2 regions of the Ruegeria sp. YTSC106 genome follow, and region 2 is predicted to be linked to the other one. Evidence: riboswitches for the same ligand, from Rfam matches in the RefSeq annotation. Region 2 holds a riboswitch; the other holds the start of a gene.
The links. Region 2 has a riboswitch for cobalamin ahead of AC2FEB_RS08030 (DUF1636 family protein). Riboswitches for the same ligand answer to the same signal wherever they lie in the genome.
Positions count from the first base shown of each region.

Region 1: another riboswitch for cobalamin. It lies ahead of AC2FEB_RS21875 (DUF4198 domain-containing protein); the one in region 2 lies ahead of AC2FEB_RS08030 (DUF1636 family protein).

Region 1 covers NZ_JBXWMI010000025.1:9,817-17,236, forward strand. The annotation lists gene AC2FEB_RS21840 (hypothetical protein) at 1-282, shown strand, start outside; gene AC2FEB_RS21845 (hypothetical protein) at 275-1,273, shown strand; gene AC2FEB_RS21850 (hypothetical protein) at 1,350-1,562, shown strand; gene AC2FEB_RS21855 (energy-coupling factor ABC transporter ATP-binding protein) at 1,667-2,317, opposite strand; gene cbiQ (cobalt ECF transporter T component CbiQ) at 2,314-3,093, opposite strand; gene AC2FEB_RS21865 (NikL family nickel/cobalt ECF transporter subunit) at 3,093-3,668, opposite strand; gene cbiM (cobalt transporter CbiM) at 3,665-4,276, opposite strand; gene AC2FEB_RS21875 (DUF4198 domain-containing protein) at 4,283-5,068, opposite strand; cobalamin riboswitch at 5,201-5,399, opposite strand; gene AC2FEB_RS21880 (ROK family transcriptional regulator) at 5,526-6,650, opposite strand; gene AC2FEB_RS21885 (sugar ABC transporter substrate-binding protein) at 6,905-7,420, shown strand, end outside.
Region 2 covers NZ_JBXWMI010000004.1:291,118-298,537, reverse strand. The annotation lists gene cobN (cobaltochelatase subunit CobN) at 1-2,331, opposite strand, end outside; gene cobW (cobalamin biosynthesis protein CobW) at 2,337-3,392, opposite strand; gene AC2FEB_RS08030 (DUF1636 family protein) at 3,394-3,768, opposite strand; cobalamin riboswitch at 3,861-4,067, opposite strand; gene AC2FEB_RS08025 (SLC13 family permease) at 4,294-6,150, opposite strand.

The DNA of each region.
Region 1 (7,420 bases), on a different contig from region 2:
TTTGAGGATATCGCCAAGAACGCTTCCGGAGTTTCAGCGCTGATTGGCGGGCAACCGGATGGCAACCGGGCCGGTTTCGTTCAAAACCTGTTCAAGGATTTCCCCGGTGGTGCTGCGGCTCTGGCCAATCCTTCCAACACGTTGCTTCTGGCCAAGCTTTTCGGGGCCTTTACCAAAGCCAATACGGATGCGGATGACGGCAGCGCAACCAAGGCCGGCAGCCAATCCGTTCTGGATTTCCTCAATGGCCTGAGCGCCCCTGCGGAGGACGACGATGAGTGACACCAGCACAAATGCAACCCCCGAACCGGGCATCGATGAAAGCCTTGCCGAGGCCATCATCAATATTCTTGAAACCACCAATTCTCCGGCGATACAGCGCGCCCGAGAGGTTATAGCCCACAGGCTGGCCATCGCTGGCGACATTGCCCCATCCCGCATCCCTGCCCCGCGCAACATCACCGAGATCGGTGGCTACTTAAATCTGCTGAGCGAATATGGAGAGGCCGAACAGCGCTCACGAATGATCGCGGCCGCGCTGGGCATAGCAGGGCCGCAGATTTCGCTGCCACAGCCCGGTGCCGTTCCACCATTGTCCTTTGTCACACGTGACGGTGCCCGACCTGCGGGGCCACAACAACCCAGCTTCCCGTTGACCTATACGATCCGCAGCGACTTTGTTCCGGCATTTGACAATGCGGTGCAGGAAATCACGATCCGCGGTGGCGCGGTTCCGATTTTGACACCTGTCAGGATACTGCCTGCTGCGGGGTCTGCACCCGCAACAGACGGCTCTGCGCAGCTGGCTCTGATCGGCCGAACACTCAGCCTGGCGCCAACTGCGGCTTTACACGCCGTGGCAACCGATCCCCTGTCGCTTAGCCGCCCGACTGCTGGTGGCGGTTTCGAGGTTTTGGTTCGGGTCATCGACGCCACCGCTCCGATCGCCGGAACCATCGCGGCGGCAGACTGGACGAGTTGGGAATGCGATGCCGCAGCCTGTTCCGAGGTCGACAGCAATGATGCGCGCTTTGCGCTCACGCCACTACTGAACGCCGCCGGGTGGCACCAGACAGCTGATCCCGGCAATCCGACCAGCCTGTCGAATCCCGGAACTTGGGCAGAATGGCGCAATATCACCGGGCTTGTGCCGGGCGTCACGCGGTTTGCGGACGAGCTGCAACTGCTTTATTCCGCTGAAATGCTCATTACCTCACCGGTCTTCAATCAACTGGACAATGTCTGGACAGGAAACGAATTTGCCGCACCATAGCGCGGCTGCTTGAAACGCATGAAAGTGATTTGGCAAGACTCCCTTCAAGGGGTTTAATGCAATAAGGAGGTCAGCCATGCAAAACCCGGAGCGTTTCGAGAAGTTCTATTTCGCCAAAGTCGGCATGGGCGAAGCCTGTGGCTGCGCCGAGCGGGTAATCGACGTATTCGAATTCAATCGCAAAGGCGGTGCACAATCCAAACAACCTGTGAAACAGGACAGGCGCAGACGCGGATCCTTTCGGGCATGGGCTGTCAGATATGGGCTGATGAGCCGAAAGCGGACATAGTCCAGGCCTGACGACCCACAGGGTTCGCTTTCGGCTTCATGGCTTGGCTCAGGCGGCGTGATAGCATTTCTGAAACCACTGTATCTGGTTGCCACGAGAACAGGTCAGGCCGGCACCAGCTTCCCGTCGCGAAGGTCCAGTGCATCCGGTGCCAGTTCCGTGCGGAACGCCGGCGAATGACTGACCAGCAGAACCGCCTGTGGCAACGCTCGCAGGATTTCCAGCAAGCGCGCTTCGTTTTTCGTATCCAGCGCATTCGTCGGTTCGTCCAGCAACAGAACTTCGGGATCCATCGCCAGAACTGTCGCCAGTGTCACCAGCCGTTTTTCGCCGCCTGACAATTTGTGCGTGATGCGGTTCTTTAAGTGCATCAAGTCCAGATCGCCAAGCACTTTATCGACAATGGCAAGCGCTTCGTCGCGTGTCTTGCCCAGATTGAGCGGCCCAAAGGCGATGTCTTCGGCGACGGTCGGACAGAACAGTTGATCGTCCGCATCCTGAAATACAAGCCCCACCCGGCGGCGCACTTCGTGGAAATCCGCCTCCTCCACGCGTTGCTGACCAAAAACGGTGACGGTGCCAGAACTCGGGCGCTGCAACCCAAGTATGATGCGCAGGAGCGTCGATTTTCCCGCACCGTTCGGACCAGTCAGAGACAGGCGCTGCCCGGCATTCAGGCTCAGGCTTGCCCCGTCGAGGACGGGTGGCTGGCCGGGGTAGGAAAAACAGATGTCTTCTAGCGCGATCAGTGTCATACGAATTCCAGAATGATCAGACCCAGGCAGAGACCGCTGAATCCAGCAGCAAACACAATGTCTCTGCGGGTCAGGTCAAATTCCTGAAGCAACGGCATACGTCCGGAAAACCCCCGGCACTTCATCGCGGCCAGAATGCGTTCCGATCTTTCGATCGCGCGCACGAGCATCATGCCCACCAGGTAACCAAAGCTGCGATATGTGTGCCAGTTGGTCGCTGGCCGAAAACCGCGCACCTTCATGGCGGCGCGCAAGCGCAGATACTCTTCCCGCAACACCTCGATATACCGAATTGTAAACATCAGAAGGTAAACCAGCTTTTCAGGGCAACGCAGACGATGCAAGGCGTGACCCAGAGTGACCGGCTCCATCGTGCCAACCAACACCAGCAGGGACAGGATCACGGCATTGGCGGTCAAAGAAATCTGGACCGCTTTCCAGAAGCCTTGCCAGCTTGCCGGGTACCCCCAAAGCGTGAACATCAGATCTCCGGGCATGGAAAAGGGCAGCAGGATCAGCATAAACAGGATGAATCCATCCATCATGGCCATTCGCTTCAACGTCTTTCGCCACGGCAAGCGTGAAATCATCAAAAGCGAAAGAGACACGGTCAACGCCGCGCAAAGCGCAATGAGGGCTGACAGCGCCACGGTAACGACTGCAAAAGCAACTGCCATGACGATCCGCATCCGGGGATCCAGCAGGTTGATCAGACCTTCAGGCCCGTCACCGGCTTCGGCCAGTGTTTTCTCTTGGTGCCCCAGGACGTGTGCCATCAGGCCGCCAGCCTGCGGCGCGCCGCCATGTAAAAGCCCAGACCGAACAGACCAACGATGTACCCGATCCCGCCAAGGATGGTTTGCAGGTCATTCTGTTCGCGATAGGCCGCGATCTCGCGCCTGAGCGGGCGCAACTCGTCACGAACGGCCTTTGCGATAACCTGTCGTTCCTCTTGGCCTAGTGAAGTCGCGGAACCGACAGTCTGGGCCATGGTCGCCGAAGTTGCGCTGTCCGCTTTTTCTGCGACAACACCCATAATCTGCGCGACGTCCTCTGCAGGCATAGTAACCTGGGCCACGTGCCCGGCGCCCAGGTCAGCAAAGAATGTATGCGCCACGGCTGAGTTCGGAGTGTAGATAAAAAACCCGTCTGCATCCGTCACCGTGCGACCCAGCTCTGCCCCATCCGGGCCAGTAACAATGACTTCGGTATCGCTTGCCATATCGCCGCTGGAAAAACCGATCTCACCCTCTATGGCATCACCGGACACAAAAACACCGGCTATGACTTTATGCGCCAGCGCAGGCAAAGGCGCACAGCACAAAGCCAGTGTGATAACCAGATGCTTCATGTGGTCGCTCCTCTGACAAACAGCTCGGGCTTGACTTTGCGCGCCAGCAAAACGGCGAACCCGGTCAAAATCGCTTCGATGGCCATGACAGGTATATGTGCAAAGAAAACAAGCTTGGCAGCGGGCAGGAACTCATCCCCCGACAGTGCCAGTGAAGTCGCGACCATGCCGGTCGTCGCCGCAATGGCAAATGCGCCGCCCAAGCCACCCCAGATCGCACCCTGCAAAGGCGTCCCACGCGCGATCAGACGACCAAACAACAATCCGGCCACCACCGCGGGCAAAGCGATATTGACGGTGTTGATCCCCAACACCGTCAATCCGCCAAAGCCGAAAAAGACCGCCTGCAGCAAAAGCCCGACGAACAAAGCCGGGAATGCGGCCCAGCCAAGCAGCAGTCCAGCCATGCCATTGAGGATCAAATGTACCGATGACGGACCAATGGGTACGTGGATCAACGATGCCACGAAGAAACTGGCTGACAACACTCCGGCAGTGGGGATGCGGTCAAGATCCAGTGACCTGAGGCCCATGGCAATCCCACCCGCAGCGGCGACGGCACCGCCGACCACGACCGGGTTGGAAAGGGCTCCGTCGACGATGTGCATTTGGGTCTACTCCAGATCCCAGGCGCGGATCCAGATGACCGCATCCTGACTAAGTTCTTTACCCTCATGTTCGGTCACTGGACCTGAACCTAGTGCTGCGAAACCCCAGTAACCGGCTTTTGGAACGCCAAACGAAAAGTACCCGTTGTCGTCCGATATGGCGACCACGGCACCACCCGGCATTGGTGACACCTTCGGTGTCGAAGCGGCCGAGCTCTCCATGCCAGGTTCGGCGGCCATGTACTCGATCTCGATCTCAGCACCTGCAACCGGCTGACCATCAGCCATCACACGGCCCGTGAAGGTCGAACCCGCGATGATGTTGGTCGGCTTGTTAAGCGGTATGATCTCGGTCAGCAGACCCACAGGGTTCATCCAGTCGGTCGGCAATGCGTTGCGGTTCAGGAACGCTTTGGTGAACTGCTGGATATAGATGTCTTCGGCTTCCTCATAATAAGGTTGAGGAACCGTCACCAGCACGTAATCGCCCGAACGTTTGACAGGAACACTGCCTTTGAACGCCGCCCCCTCGTTTTCTCCACCGGTGAAGCGGACAGGTTCCAGCGTATCAAGTAAATCAGTTTTTTTGCCGTTGTGGATCACATAGAATTCCTGCGGCTTTTCCATATCCATGACATGACCGTTCTCGAACGGATGCCAGAAGATCAGCTTGACCGGCACATCGCCGGGTTTCTCGATCATGGTGTCGATGGTGTATTCCAAAAGGAAATGCGCATTTGCCATGGCAGGAAGTGCCATCGCGGCAGCGGCTGCACTGAGCAGCTTTTTCATGAACAGTCGTCCTTGTCCCGTCGCGCCAATCCCGGTGCGAAATTCACTTTGACTGCGGGACATCCAACGCCAAATTGCCCTTTCAGGCATCCTGGTCCGACGCACATCCCGTCGCCGATGAGGAGCGCCCCTTATGGGGGCACATGCCCGGCAGGTATCCTGACTTGCGGGTCAAAGCGTCGGACTGGCCTTCCCGGGAAAACCCCAGTGGCGTTTCAGCCCTGCTCGCCGCTTACAGTTGCGGGTGCAGTTGCGGAATTGGGCCTGAGCCCGCACCGCATTCCCTATTGATTCCAGAGCGCACCCCGGAACCGGACATGTCCAGCGGCTTGCCAGACAATCCCAGTCTCCGTCAACGATCAATTGTGATGGCGGTCGAAAAAGTTATGAACCTGGGAAGTCTGGTGTGGTTTGACGTGCTTCGGTAAGCATCAGTGGAAGAAGGGGAAATACACTTCTAGGCTTCTGAAAGATACCTTTCCGACAACGGCAAGCTTGCTGCGCCCAGCGAGCGCGCATCCGGGCCCACGGCCCCCGCCACCACCAAAGGGCGCTCAAGACCGGTCAGGTTAACCTCGGACAGTTTGTTTTCGACCAATTCAACCAAATGCGCCTTGATGTCCGGCGGCATCCAGCCGTCAATCTTTACGCACTCAAAGTCGATTAGACTGCATGATGATACAATCGCATAGGCAATCCCGCTCGCGGTCTTATTCAACCAGTTCTCCAGTTGAGCTTTTGGCACATCCCAATGCTCGGTCGATTCCCATAAAGAATGCGAGGTTGCCCCTGCTGTCGTGATTGCACGCTCGAGCACATAAAGGCTGGCCACGTCAATCAGCGGCTTCACACCGCCAGCGTCATCAGGAACAGGCAAAGGACCGAGCGCGCCTGCATTTCCCCGACCAGAAAAGATCGAGCCATTGAGGACCACCCCGCCGCCAATGAAGAAGCCGACGTAGAAATACAAAAAATCTCTTGGCCCGTCAGCCGGGCCAAAAACCAATTCCGCACCACAGGCCGCTGTCGCGTCATTTTGAAGGAAAATTGGCATATTGCAGCTGAGAGCCAGGTCCGCTTTTAAGTCCGACGCGCGCCACGGGTCCATTTTTTCCTGAGGAACCTGCAAAGCCTTCGCCCAGTCCCACAAGTAAAAGGGCATAGCTATTCCGAGCCCCGCGATCCTGCTTTTGGACTCAGGTGACATGGACGTCATCACTTTCCCAAGGCACTCCCTGGAAAAATCCAAAGTGGCATTCGGCGTTGGATAGTCATAGGTTTGCCTCTCTCGTTGCCGCACATTTCCGACAAAGTCAGTCAAAACCAGTTCGGCACTGCGGCGCCCGACTTTAAGCCCAAAGAAGAACGCACCATCCGGATTAAGGCGCATGGGAACAGAAGGCTGCCCGACTTTCCCGCGAACCGGTTCACCGCGCAGAAGCAACCCATCCTTTTCCAATAGACGCATAATGACGGAAACCGTTTGTGCCGACAGTCCCGTCATGCGCGCGATTTCGGACTTCGCAAGGGCCTGATGGCGCCGGACAAGAGATAACACAAGGCGTTCGTTTCGGGCCCGCATGCCGCTTTGGTTCGTTCCGCGCACCTCTGACCCGTGCGAGCCAATCGAGTTTGTCTGAGATGAATATTCAGGCACGACCACCCCTTTCTTGCTTGAGAATGAGAAAGCCGACCCGCCCTGTCAATAATAAATAAGAGTGAGTTATTTATTGACTCAATATTTGATTCTTGTGATGGTTTCTCATGGGATCAGGTTATTTTTGCCTGATCGCTCTCGTGCCCTCATGGGCATTAGAAAAACTGGGAGGATTATCGATGAAACTTGCAAGACTTGCGGGCGCGACAGCGCTGGCAGCTGCTGCCATGGCTGGCAGTGCAATGGCGGAAGGTGAAACTGTTTGCCTGATCACCAAAACGGACACCAACCCGTTCTTTGTCAAAATGAAGGAGGGCGCGACAGCGAAGGCGGAAGAGCTGGGAATGACGCTGAAAGCCTTTGCGGGCAAGGTCGACGGTGACCATGAAACGCAGGTGCAAGCCATTGAGACCTGCATTCTGGACGGCGCCAAAGGCATTCTGCTGACGGCCTCGGACACATCATCCATCGTTCCGGCTGTGAAGCAGGCGCGGGATGCAGGGGTTCTGGTAATCGCTCTGGATACGCCGCTGGAACCCATTGACTCGGCTGACGCAACGTTCGCCACGGACAATTTCCTTGCCGGGCTGTTGATTGGACAATGGGCCAAAGCCACGCTGGGCGACGCCGCCAACGACGCCAAAATCGCGACACTGGATCTTGCCGTCAGCCAGCCGACAGTGGATGTGCTGCGC
Region 2 (7,420 bases):
CCCCCACAGATCGACGATCAGCCCTTTTGGGTAATCGCCTTCTTCCTGAAGATGGCGTCGCACCAGTTCCTCGGCCAGTTTCACACCCTGCGCATAGGCCGCACGGGTCGGAACCGACCGCGGGTCAGTGGTGTAAAGGTTCCGCCCGGTGGGCAGAACATCTGACCGACCACGATAGGGTGAACCCGAAGGCCCGGCATCGATCCGTTTGCCCCCGAGCGCTTTGATCAGCGCGTCGCGTTCAGCGTGGGCCGACGGGGCCGGATCGAAATTGCCCGTCACCTCGGGCACGCGCCCGAAGATGTGCAGCCCGTCGCCAAACTGGCTTTCCTTGATGTCACAGACAAAGCGGTCGATACGTGTGATCGCTTCGGCGGTGCAGGTTGCCTGATCAAGGCCGAGATCGCTTTCCAAGCCAATGGCCTGCGCTTCATCACGGATATCTTCCTGCAAGCGGTCACGGCGTTTGGGGTCAAGCCCGTCGGCGTTCGAAAACTCATCCAGCAGCGATTCAAGCCGGACCATCCGATCCGGCGTGCCACTTTCCTTCATCGGGGGCGGGATGTGGCCCAGCGTGACCGCTCCAATCCGGCGCTTGGCTTGCGCGGCTTCACCGGGATCATTGACGATAAAGGGATAAATCACCGGCAGATCGCGGATCAGCGCCTCGGGCCAGCAATGAGCAGACAAAGCGACCGATTTTCCGGGCAACCATTCCAGCGTTCCATGTGCCCCGATGTGGATCAGCGCGTTCACGCCCAACCCTTTGCGCAGCCACAAATAGAAGGCGACATAGCTGTGGCGCGGGGTGCGCGAGAGGTCATGATAGTCGTCATCACGCAGCTCGGGCGTGCCGCGTTCGGGTTGCAGCGCGACCAGCGCCTTGCCGCGTCGCAGTGCGGTGAAATAAAAGACCCCATCGGCACAGGCCGGATCATCTTCGGGCGCGCCCCATGCGGTGTGCAGATCGGTGCGCAGGGTCTCGGGCAAATCCGCAAGCGCATCCAGATAATCCTCGAGCGCCCACGAAATCCGTGCGTCCAGAAGAGTGTCGGCAATCGGCTCGCCAGTCGCGATGTCATAGCCTTCTTCGCGAAGATCGGACAGCATCGCTTGGGCCGAGGCCAGCGCGTCAAGGCCAACCGCATGGGCCATCTGCCAGTCTTTGCCGGGATAAGTGGACAGGACCAGCGCGGGAATCTGATCTGCCTTGGGTTTATCGTTCAGTGCAAGCCAGCCCGAGACACGGTCGATGATCGCTTCGATCCGGTCCGGTTCGGGCCGATGTGCAAAGCGCGCGTATTCCAGATGAGGATCGCGTTTGCCGGGTTCCTTGAAAGACGCGACTCCCGCCGAGATCCGCCCATCCACCTCGGGCAGTACCACATGCATGGCCAGATCGGCGGGGGACAGCCCGCGTTCTGCTTCGGCCCACGCTTTGCGGCGCGAGGTGGCGAGAGCGACCTGAAACACAGGCACATCTGCTGCGTCCAGAGGCGATGTTCCCGACGCACCTTTGCCCGAGAAGGCAGTGGCATTGACAATTGCCGATGGTTTCAGCGCAACAACCTGTTCCCGCAACCAGTCGGCGGCCACAGGCGCCTTGAGCGACGGGGCAAACAGGCCCATCGCCTCGAATCCACGGGCCCGCAGGCTGCGGATCAGGGTGGCGATCGGGGCGGTGTCTGCCGAGGTCAGGTAAGCGCGGTAGAAGGTGACGAGGATGCGTTTAGCGTTATCTTCGAACGCGGTTTCCACCGGGATTACGCCGCGACCCGGACACCACGCGCCACATTCGGGCAAGGTCTTGGCGCCCATCACCGGACCGGCATAAAGCCCTGCCGCCAGAGCCATCTGTGCCAGTGCGGCCTGTGCCGCGACCTCGCCGCCGGTATCGCACAGATGCGCCAGCCGCCGCAGGGTCGAGACGGGCAAGGTGGAATAGTCATCCAACCGCGTATCCTCGCGCCCGTCCGCTGGGAGGACGGCCAGAGCGATGCCTTTGGCCTGCGCCAGTGCCAGAACCTGCTGCAGGCCGTAGGACCAGTAGGGCACGCCACCGATCAGACGGATCAGAATGCCCTTGGCGCCCTCGAGCGTCTGCTCGACATAGGTGTCAACGGACAGCGGGTGTTTCAAAGCTGTCAGATTGGCCAGCCGCAGGGTCGGCATTCGCCCATCCGGTCCGCCACCACGATGCCAGCCCGCCGCGAAAGCACCCAGGTCGCTGTCCGAGAAAGACAGCACCACCAGTTCTGCTGGGCTCTGGCCCAGATCGGTCGGGGTCTCGGTTTCCTCGAGCCCGTGGCTTTCGCGGAAGACGACGTGCATGGGTCTTACTCGGCAGCCTCACGCACACCCACGAGGATTTCGCGGATTTCCGCCTCTTTGATGTCGTCATGCTCGGCGATGACGACCAGACGCGAACGGCGCTCTTCGCCGGGTTCCCACGGACGGTCATACTGGTGACGTACCCGCGCACCCACGGCTTGTACCAACAGACGCATGGGCTTTCCCTGAACGGCGGCATACCCTTTGACCCGCAGGATGTTCAGCTCATTGGCGAGGCGTTCGATTTTGGCCACCAGTTGGGTCGGATCGGCTTGCTCGGGCAACTCGACGATGATGCTTTCGAAATCGTCATGCTCGTGATCATGGTGGCCGTCGTGATGCGAAGGGCGGGCGTCCATGTCATCCTCGGCGGCGGCTTCCAAACCCAACACAACGCGAACGTCCACCGCACCTTCGGCCACTTCGACCACGGGCAGGGGACGCGGCGCCTCGGCGGCGATGATCTCGCGTGCTTTTACCACGCCTTCAGGGCCGGCGAGGTCGGGCTTGGTCAGCAGGATGATGTCGGCGCAGGAGATCTGATCCTCGAACACCTCGGACAGGGGCGTTTCGTGGTCGATCGAGTCATCGGCCATGCGCTGGGCATCCACCGCTTCGACATTGGGCGCGAAGCGACCGGCGGCTACAGCCTCGGCATCGGCTAGGGCGATCACGCCATCCACGGTGATTTTCGAGCGGATGTCGGGCCAGTCAAACGCCTTCAGCAATGGTTTGGGAAGCGCCAGTCCCGAGGTTTCGATCAGGATGTGATCCGGGCGCGGTTCCAGAGCCATCAGGGCCTCGATGGTGGGAATGAAATCATCTGCCACGGTGCAGCAGATGCAGCCATTGGCCAGTTCCATGATGTTTTCCGCCGGGCAATCGGGAATGGCGCAGGATTTCAGGATGTCGCCATCGACGCCTACATCGCCGAACTCGTTGACCACGACAGCAAGGCGCTTGCCCTGCGGGTTCTGCATCAGATGACGCACCAAAGTGGTCTTGCCCGAGCCCAGAAAGCCGGTGATCACTGTGACGGGGAGTTTTTCGAGGTTCGACATGTCAGGCTCCAATCGGGGGAATGCGCGAGGCACAGTTTTTTCGGAAATGTTCGGGGCGTTCGCGCCATTTCACCAAACCATCTTCAGTGGCCAGATACTTGGTCGCACCGTCGACAATGACGTCGACATGATCTGTTTCGCTCAGGTTTTCATAGACGAATGTCCAGCGGCCCGGCCCGCCGCGCAATACGATCGAACAACCTTGATCGCAGTTTGACAGGCATTCTACGGCTTTCAGGGTGACACCGTCGGGCAGGTCAGCCTGTTCCAGGGCCTTGTGCAACAAAGCGCCCGGGCGTTGCGCGTCATCTTCGACAGGCAGGCCGCGACGGCAGGTGGTACAGACCAGCAACTCGACTGGTGTGGTCTCGGTCATGTCTCTCATCCCCCCAAATCCTCTTCGCGGGGGACGGGGTTTCATGCGGGCCACGATTGGTCACGGACCCGACACCGGAACACCCCGCCCGGTTTCAACTTCGGTTGTTGGCAGGTCTCCCGGCTTGCGGATGCCAGAGGAGGGCCTCTGTCGGATGTCCCGCCTTCCCGGCCTTTGGGCCAGTGGCATTGGGCATCCTCTCCGTTCACGGTCGCGGGGGCGGCTGCGTTTGGCGGCATGACCGTTGACGCATTCCCTTTTCATCGGCTGTCACCGACACCAACGAAAGGGACATGCGGCACCGCTGGCCTGCTTGTCAAGCGAGTCGCGCGTAACAATGATGCGGAGGAGTAGAAAGCGACCTGTGGGCGTCGATGGGCGGCATGTCGTGCGGGGTACAGCCTGAGATGAGCCCGGCGACGAACGGTATCTCTGCCAGGGTCGTACACTGTGGTGAGCGGGTGCCTGGACAGAACCTGTCACGATGGTGGGAAAAGACCGCCGAACACCCCGGATCCTCTCGCGCTAGTAAATGACGTTGATCATGAGCAGAGAGACGACCAGAAACAGCACAGTCATGATCCCGCCGGAACGCACGAAATCCATCACCTTGTATCCTGCCGGACCCATAATCAATGCGTTTACCTGATGGGTTGGGATGATGAAGCTGTTCGATGTGGAAATGGCGACGGTCAGTGCAAAAACCGATGGATTCCCACCAGCCGCTATCGCAATCGATACCGCCAAAGGCACCAGCAGGACAGTGGCCCCGACATTTGACATGACCAGAGAAAAAGCAGTCGCCAGAACAGCGATTCCGGTTTGCAGCGACCAGAGCGGCCAGCCGTCCAGAATTATCATGATCTGCTGGGCGATCCACGCAGCCGTGCCTGTGTTCTGTACAGCTTGTCCCAAAGGTATGAGGCAGGCGAGCAGGAATACGGTGTTCCACCCGACCGCGCGGTATGCCTCATCCACGCTGAGCACACGGGTCAACATCATGCCTACCGCTCCGGTAAGAAGGCAGAGCGAAAGCCGGACGTCCGTGAACAGGATCAATGACAGCGAAATGGCGAAAAATGCCAGGGCCCAGCCGACTTTTTGCGGCCTCAGTTCGTCCTGGGGGAAGTCCGTTGTCACAACGACGAAGTCCGGGTCGCGCTTGATCCGCATCAGGTTGTCCCATCTGGTATGCGCCACGAGCATGTCACCGGCCTGAAACTTTTCGAGCCCGATCTGAGTGGATTCGTGATCCTCGGTCTCGACATGGCTCAGCGTCTCTTCGCCGCGGTGAATGGCCAGCAGCGACATGCCATAGGTCTTGCGGAACAAAAGCTCGCGGGGGCATTTGCCGATCAGCTTGCTGTCTGGCGTGACGACCACCTCGGCCACGCCTGCATTGGTGGGGGCGAACTCTTCGACAAAAATGTCCAAATCCGGAAGAACGGTAAGCCCGTATTTCTTGGCGAACGTCTCGACCTCCCAACGGCGGCCGACGATGGCCAGCCGACACGGGGCCGCAATTTCGGCTGTCAAAACCTGAACCATCGAGGTTTTGCCGCGATAGAAGGTGGAAATGATGTACAGGTGGTTTTCGTGGTTGATGTCGGCCAGAATCTCTCCGACCAAGGGGCTGTCCTCGGGCACTACGACTTCGAACACGTCGGCTTTGAGGCCATAGACCCTTTGCAGGTATTCCTGTGTCCCTTGTCCGGTGCCCGTATTGTCAGGCCCTTCAGCCACGGGCAAAACCCAGCGTCCCAACAGCAAAAAGTAACCAATTCCCGTCAGGATCAGAACTGCACCGATCGGTGTGACCGAGAACAGGCTGAAGGGCTCCATTTTCTGAGAGGCCGGCAAACTGTCATTTGCCGTCAGGATCAGATCGTTCAGCAGGATAAGTGGAGACGACCCGACCATCGTCATTGTGCCACCCAAAATGGCGCAGAATCCCATCGGCATCAGCAGGCGTGACAGCGGTATACCTGACCGCGAAGAAATACGGCTGACAACGGGAAGAAACAGAGCAGCGGCGCCGACATTCTGCATGAACGAAGAAATGACGCCAACGGTTCCTGAGATGATTGGAACAACCCTGCCTTCCGATTTGCCACCATATTTGAGGATAACGGCAGCAACCTTGTTCATGATCCCCGTCTTGTCCAGACCAGCACCGACGATCATTACCGCAATGATCGAGATGACGGCATTGGATGCGAAGCCGTCGAACAGAAGGGTTACATCCGCCAGATTTCCCAGCCCGGGCGCGTAGCTGAGCAAGCCTATGAGAACCAGAACCAATATGGCGGAAAGGTCGATCCTGATGATCTCGGAGACGAACAAAAAAACGGTGAAAGCCAGAAGGGTACAAACGACCCCCATCTCAAAGGTAAAGGCAATGTGTTCCACAATACGTCCAGAACTTTTTCTTTGTTAGATTCCTAGTTCATCCTTCTCGCCTTGTCATGAAGTTTCGTTTTTCACTCACTTCGAGACATAATATTTCTCCAAGAATGGCGGTTTGAGTAATGGTAAAAACCTCGTTTGACGAACACCAAACCCTGTGGTCGTGGTGTCCCGCACGCGGTTCAGCGCGTCGAACGTTTAAGCGGGCGGTATGCATGGGTCCGACGGTTCAACACAAACGGAATGCTGGCAAAAGTTCTGTTGGAAAACTAAGAACTGGCTGGTTGAACAGCGCCCTCAAATGCAGGTGAACGCAAATTGCAACAGTTTGATCCAACCAGCGACACGACCCGTAACACACTTGCCCCATTTAGTCTGGGCAGTCCCATGACCAGACTAAGTCCCCGCGTTGCCTATCATCCCAGATTAGGGCGGCGCGGGGAATTTTGATCCAAAGTGCAATTAACGCCGTACACAATTTACCCCTAACTGTCTGCCCGCGTTGTTCACTTGGTTTCCCTCCGAACAACGCGGGTTTTTTGGGGGATGAGGGGGTAACGAGTGACCGCCCCGCCATAGTGCGGGGCTTTTTCTTGGTTAGACATGACACGAAATTCTATCATATTGTGACTAAACGACATTGCGGCACGGGTTTCGTCATGGACAACACTGTACTCTATTTTTTGGTTGGCATCTTTGTCGTCGGGCTACTGACGATGGGTTACTACTCAAGGGGCAGCGGTGCTTTAATCTCAATTGTGATTGTGGTCGGCGTTATAGGTGCAATAATAGCTTACCTGAGCGGCTATTTCGGTGAACTGCCACAGTAGGTGCATGCATCCGGTTGAGAGGCAATGGATGATGTGACTGATTGAATTTGGTCCAAGACGACGATTATGTTGGCAAGAAAAGAACCAGCTTCGCAGTTCCTGTGAGTGAGTTTTGCGAAGCTGGCTAATCCCAACGGCACTGGGATGGTGGCCGCAGGAGGGGTTCGCATAGGACTATGCAACTTGTATCTACCACGAAATGACCGACACCGATAAGCGGGCATAAGAATAGGGGACTATCCAAAAGTATAGCTAATTGTGACCGACTGGCCCGCGTAGTTCCGGTTCGGTCGGCAAAGCGTGGTCTGGTGGTTCAATGCCGTGCTGAATCAGCCACTCAAAGACAGCGACCTAATCGTCTTGTAGCGACGGTTTGCTGCGATACTCGCGCAAACATTCCAGTTTGCATTTCAGGT